DNA from 2 places in the Gordonia sp. UBA7860 genome. Region 2 is predicted to be linked to the other one. Evidence: riboswitches for the same ligand, from Rfam matches in the RefSeq annotation. Region 2 holds a riboswitch; the other holds the start of a gene.
The links. A riboswitch is a leader RNA that binds a small molecule or an ion and turns the genes downstream of it on or off. The one in region 2 is predicted to bind cobalamin.
Positions count from the first base shown of each region.

Region 1 (3,182 bases), on a different contig from region 2:
GCGCCGGTGGTGGCCCCCGAGGCCATGACCATTGCGGGTGCGCCGCCACCGACGCGGTCGTTGCGTGGTGGTTCGCGGCCAGGCTCGTTGCGTTGCTCGTGGATCTCGTTGAGCCGCGCGGTGAGACGCTCGGCGAGCCGTCGAGAGTTGGCGAACACGATCGTCGTACGGTTGGTCTCGATGAGATCGACGATCGACGCTTCGACGTAGGGCCAGAGCGAACCCGCGGTCGGCGAGAACGCGTCGTCGAGGTCATCCGCATCCGGTGCATCCGGTGGCGGCGGGATATTGGCCATGTCGGGTACCGGGACGTCGACGCGGAGGTCGAAGGTCTTCGACGCCTGTGGCCGCACGATGGTGCACGGACGGGAGCCGGAGAGGAACTCAGCGACTAGCTCGGGCGGGCGGACCGTCGCCGAGAGTCCGATGCGTTGCGCCGGGGAGTCGAGCAGTTCGTCGAGGCGTTCGAGCGACAGCGCCAGGTGCGTGCCGCGTTTGGTGCCTGCGACGGCGTGTACCTCGTCGACGATCACCGTCTCGACCGTGGTGAGCGCTTCCCGTGCCGACGAGGTGAGCATCAGGTAGAGCGACTCGGGCGTGGTGATGAGGATGTCGGGTGGCGTTTTGGCGAGGAGTCGACGCTGGGCGGCGGGGGTGTCGCCCGAGCGCACGCCGACGGTGATCGACGGTTCGGTGATCCCGAGTTCCTGCGAGGCGCGTGTGATGCCCGCCAGTGGCGCGCGCAGGTTGCGCTCGACGTCGACCGCCAGTGCTTTGAGTGGGGAGATGTAGAGGACGCGCGTGCCCTTGGACCGATCGGGGCGGGCGGCAAGTGAATCGAGGGCCCAGAGAAACGCCGACAGGGTCTTGCCCGAGCCGGTGGGCGCGATGACCAGGGTGTTCTCGCCGTCGGCGATGGCTTTCCACGCGCCCTGCTGGGCGGGTGTCGGCGCGGGGAAGGCGCCGCCGAACCACCGACGCGTCGGGTCGGTGAAGCGGTTCAGGATGGAGGACGAGCTGGGCACTCTTCCATTGTTCCGCACGGGTCTGACAGTGCGGTGCGACGTGCTGGTCCGGCGGCGAGAACCTGGTATAGAGTCGATCCACGCTGGTTGCCAGGAACCCGGTGAGAATCCGGGACGGTCGCGCCACTGTAAGTCCGACGGGAAGCGACCTGTCGCGACGAGTCAGGACGTGGCAACCAGGCCACATTGCTCCACGTCAGGGACGCGTCATCCCGGAAGGAACCCTCTCAATGGTTGCCACCTCATCACAGGCCGAACGTCGGCCCGCTGCGCTCGCCGTACCGAATCTCTCGGTCGCTTCGGCCGCGCTCTGGCTCACCGCCACCGTGCTCATCGCCGCGCTGGCCTACTACTTCATCGGGTACGACCAGGGCGCCTGGTCGGTGTTCGGCAGCGACACCCACATCCACGAGTTCGTGCACGACTCCCGCCACTTCCTCGGCTTCCCCTGCCACTGAATCTGACCCGGGAGACAACAGAACAATGGAGAAGAAGTTCATCGGCGCGGGCCTGCTATCGGGCCTGATCGCCGGAATTTTTGCGTATGTGTTCGCTCGTATCTTCATCGAGCCGGTGGTCGCCAAGGCGATCGACTACGAAGAGGGTCGCAGCCACGCCGAGGAGATGCTCAGCGGCGAACACGGCCACGAGCACGAGGTGTTCACCAGGTCGGTGCAGGAAAACATCGGGGCCGGGGTCGGCACCGTGATCTTCGCGATCGCGATGGGCGCGTTCTTCGCGGTCGGGTTCACGGTCTTGTGGACCTACCTCGGACGGCGATACCCCGCGACCGATCCGCGCTGGGCGGCGGCCGCGCTCGGCGCGCTCGGATTCGTGGCCTTCTTCGGCGTCCCGTACTTCGCCTATCCGGCCAACCCGCCGGCTGTCGGCAATGACGAGACCATCGCCGACAGGTCGAGTGCCTATCTCACCATCACCGTGGTGTCGGTGATCGCGATCATCGCGGCCGTCGTCTTCGCGCTGTGGCTGCGTCCACGCATCGGTGGGCTGCTCGGTGCGATCGCGGGCGGCGTCGGCTACCTGGTAGTGGTCACCGTCGCGATCGCGTTGCTGCCGAGCTTCGACGAGGTACCGACGCCGGTCACCAACGACGCGGGCCAGATCGTGTTCCCAGGCTTCCCGGGCGACGTCATCGGCGACTTCCGCGTCTACGCGATCGCCAACCAGGTGATCCTGTGGACGGTGCTCACCGCGGTGTTCGCGCTGGTCCTGGGCGCGATGTCGCGCTCGCGGTCGTCGAAGCAGGTTGTCGACGACCCCGCGACGCAAACGGTCGCCTGACGCTCCTCCAAACGCGGCTCGAGTTGGCAGGCGCGGCTGGTACACCAGCCGCGTTCGCAAGTTCGGGCCGCGTTTGGCTTATCCGGACAGCACGCAGTCGCCGCACACGGCAGTGCGATCGCCCGATACCTGGTAGATCAGGCAGCAGCTGCGTCGTCGGAAAGTCGGTCCGGCCCGCAGGTATCCGCCCTCGATGTCGGGGCGTGCGAGGAAAAGGTCGGCGTGGCGTCGGGCCGCGTCGGCGAGTTCTGGCCGGGCGGTACCGATCATGCGCGCCGCCGAGTTGATCGCCGACGCGATGTTGCCGCCGAGGACGTGTGGCCCAACCGGGTACGACGCGTCGAAGAGTGCGGTGAGGTCGTCGACGGCGCGAGGGAACCCGTCGTCGAGCGCGGGCTCCGCGTCGACCGTCACGACGGATAGGGGGAAGGGCCCGCCGAGATGGTCCTGCCACCAGACGTCTGCGGGGTCGAGGGACAGGCGGGTGCCGATCACCGCTGCGGCGAGCGCCGGTGCAAGCAGCCTGGCGACGAGACCAAGGTGAGTCACCGACGCCGCGACGCGAGGTGAGACGTTCGACGCCGCGCCCGCAGCCAGAGCCGTCCGGACCCTTTCGACGCGGCTGTCGATGCGTCGTGGATTCGCCAGTGCCGCAGCCAGAGTCGACCACGGCCCGTCGACTGGTGCCGCGGCTGCGTGGGCGTCGGTCGCAAAGAACGGTCCGAACTCGGCGAACACGTGATCGTTCACGCTCTCTGCCTATCTCATCGACCGCTCGCGCGTCCAGCGAGCCCGCGAGGGCCGCCGCTGGACAAGTTGGGATCGGGGCTGACACAGTAATGGAACGTGTTCTAA
Region 1 covers NZ_DLSO01000119.1:26,376-29,557, reverse strand. Annotated here, with positions in the region: gene B3T59_RS14705 (ATP-dependent helicase) at 1-1,025, opposite strand, end outside; cobalamin riboswitch at 1,079-1,233, shown strand; gene B3T59_RS14700 (CbtB domain-containing protein) at 1,256-1,483, shown strand; gene B3T59_RS14695 (CbtA family protein) at 1,509-2,327, shown strand; gene B3T59_RS14690 ((2Fe-2S)-binding protein) at 2,406-3,077, opposite strand.
Region 1: another riboswitch for cobalamin. It lies ahead of B3T59_RS14700 (CbtB domain-containing protein); the one in region 2 lies ahead of B3T59_RS09070 (FecCD family ABC transporter permease).

Region 2 (3,182 bases):
CGTTCTTTCGGCGGGCGAGATCAGCGATGGTGGTCTGATGCGCGAGAACATTCCAGCGGGCACGGCTGGCGGCCAGTCCGTCGAGCACCCACTTCTCCTGTGTGGCACCGGTGATGGTGCGCCGGGGGTCGGCGGTCGCGGCATTTTGTGCGGTGTCGTTGTCGCCGTTGGCCTGATCGCTGCGGAAGGTCCTGGTGTCGAGGACGCTGAACTCGACGAGGTCGCCATAGCTGAACCGACGATAGGCGCGCAGGTCGTAGAGGTCCGCTGTCGGTGCGGGGCGAGGCCGCTGCGCGACACGCACCGGTGTGTTTTCCCACCACGCTCGCATCGCCTGGGCACGGCGAGCGAGGAACTCGGGGATCGGTTGATCATCTTCGGGAATCCGTGCGGCCCAGTTGTTGTCGACCTCGTGGTCGTCGAAGATCGTGATGAACGGACTCGCCCGGTGCGCGGCCTGCAGTTGGGGGTCGAGTTTGTAGAGCGCATATCGATCGCGATAGTCGTCGAGCGTCGCGCACTCCCGGTGCGCCGACACCGGTGTTGCGGCGGTCTTGCGTCGGCCGCCGTCGACCGGGATCGGCTTTTCATAGATGTAGTCGCCGAGATGGAACACGACGTCGGGTGCGTGTGCCGCCATGTCTGCGTACGCGGGATAGTGGCCGTCAGCCCACGATTGGCACGAGGCGAATGCGAAAGTCAATGCACTCAGCCGACTTCCGTGCGACGGAGCGGTACGTGTGCGCCCGATCGCCGACATGCAACCGCCCGCACGGAATCGGTAGAAGTAGTCCGCCGCCGGCCGTAGGCCACGTACGTCGGCGTGCACGCTGTGTCCGTTCTCCGGTGTCGCCACTTCGACGCCGCGCGCGACGACGTGGCGCATCGCATGGTCGGTGGCGATCTCCCACTCGACCGGCACCGGAAGCAGACCCATCCCTCCGCCGCGGGCGAGCGGATCGGCGGCCAGCCGTGTCCACAGGACCACGCCGTCGGGAAGCGGATCGCCTGATGCCACACCGAGCGTGAACAGGTCACTGCCACGGCGTGGCGGGGGAGCCGACGCCGCGTCGGTCGTGAAAAGTGCGGGGACGGTTGCGATACCGGCCGCGACGCCCGCCCAGGTGAGAAAGCGTCGGCGGGTGGTGCCGGCGTGCAGGGTCTTGTCCCGATCGATCCGGAGGTCGGCCAGTGACGGGCGAGGTGAGATGTTCGGCATGCCGCCACCCGACCAAGAGAGGATGGACGTCGACCTACCCGCCGTCGGCATCGCGGTGATGGGATGGTGAAGTTCGTGAAACCGCATGCGCCATATGTCCGATTCGAGACCGTTGTTACACTGCAGCGGCGTCGGTTCTCCAGCCGAGATCGTCGGTGAGAGCCAAGAGGGAATCTGGTGAGAATCCAGAGCTGCCCCGCAGCGGTAACGGAAACGAAGGCGTTCAACAGCACTGGGCCTGCGGCTCGGGAAGCGATCGTCGGTAGGTGGCACATCACGTGCCGTGTCCGAAGTCCGAAGACCTGCCGACGTGGCCGCCGGGCGTAGGCGGTCCCATCGACTTCGCGGGACATGGTCGGTGTTGAACTCGCGTGGTCTTCGTCGACCCCGCGTGGCGACATCTGCTGTACCCGCTCCGGGCTGATCAGGAGGGCGGACATGTCGGCGCGCAGTGCGAACCCTCGGGATACCTGGGCGCGACCGGTCTCCGTGGTCATCGGCTGCGGTGTGGCGCTCGTCGTGGCCGCCGCGTGCGGCGTCGCATACGGAACCGTGGGGATCGGTTGGTCCTTATCGCTGCGGATGGTGTGGGCAGCTATCACCGGGGGACCGGTCTCGTCGGTCGACGCCGCGTCGTACTGGATCGTCGTGGACTCGCGTGTGCCACGGGTGCTGACGGGAGCGCTGGTGGGTGCCGGTTTGGCGGTGGTCGGCGTGATCGTGCAGGCGATGGTGCGCAATCCACTGGCGGATCCCTATGTGCTCGGGATCTCGTCGGGTGCGTCGGTCGGAGCCACCGCCGTCGTGCTGTTCGGGGTCTTCTCGGGTCTCGGCCTGTATGCGTTGCCGACCGCGGCATTCCTCGGCGCACTGGTGGCGACGTTGCTCGTCTTCGGAATTGCACAGCGTGGCGGAGGTCTCACACCACTGCGGCTCGTGTTGACGGGAACCGCTCTGGGATACGGGTTCTCGGCTCTGACCACTGTGCTCATCTTCTTACGTCCGGTGGGTGATGCCGCACGGAGTGTCATGTTCTGGCTGCTCGGCAGTCTTGCTGCGGCAACATGGCATTCGGTTGCGCTGGTCGCGGTCGTGGTGGTCATCGGGATAGGTGTGGTCGCAGCGAGAGCACGACAACTCAACGCGCTGGCGATGGGCGACGAGGTCGCCGCGTCGCTCGGCATACGGGCGTCACGGTTTCGGCTCGAGCTCTTCGTCATCGCCGCGCTGATGACCGGGTTCATCGTCTCTGTCTGCGGCGCAATCGGATTCGTCGGTCTCATCGTGCCGCACGTGACCCGTATGGTTGTCGGTGCGGATCACCGCAAGATCATTCTCGTCGCCCCGGTGCTGGGGGCGCTGTTCCTTGTCGTCGCCGACCTGATGGCGCGGATTGTCGTTCCACCGCAGGAGATTCCGCTCGGGGCGATCACGGCTGCGGTGGGTGTGCCGGTGTTCCTCGGGCTGATGCAACGTCGACGTACCCGGATCGACTCATGAGTGCCGTCGAGTACGACGCGGTCACAGTCGATATCGATGGCACCGTCATCGTTCGCGACGCATCGTTTTCGGTCGACTCCGGGGAGTTCCTCGGGGTGATCGGACCGAACGGCAGCGGTAAATCGACCCTGCTTCGATGCGTTTACCGCGCGCTGGCACCGTCGGGTGGCAGTGTGCGAGTCGACGGCCGCGACGTGCGTGCGGTGAGTATGCGGGAGAACGCACGACGAGTCGCCGCGCTCACCCAATCAACCTCGCTCGACTTCGATTTCACCGCGTCAGAGGTTGTCGCGACGGGACGGCTGCCGCACCGCGAACTGGGTGCGGCGGCCCGTGCCCGCGACCGCCAGGTGTGCGAGGCGGCGATGTCCACGGCCGGCGTCGAGATGTTCGCGGATCGTGTGTTCACCACGCTCTCCGGCGGAGAGGCGCAGCGCGTACTCATCGCGCGCATTCGCGCAGG
Region 2 covers NZ_DLSO01000064.1:40,067-43,248, reverse strand. Annotated here, with positions in the region: gene B3T59_RS09075 (alkaline phosphatase D family protein) at 1-1,219, opposite strand, end outside; cobalamin riboswitch at 1,335-1,543, shown strand; gene B3T59_RS09070 (FecCD family ABC transporter permease) at 1,658-2,719, shown strand; partial or broken gene B3T59_RS24585 (ABC transporter ATP-binding protein) at 2,800-3,182, shown strand, end outside; gene B3T59_RS24580 (hypothetical protein) at 3,119-3,182, shown strand, end outside.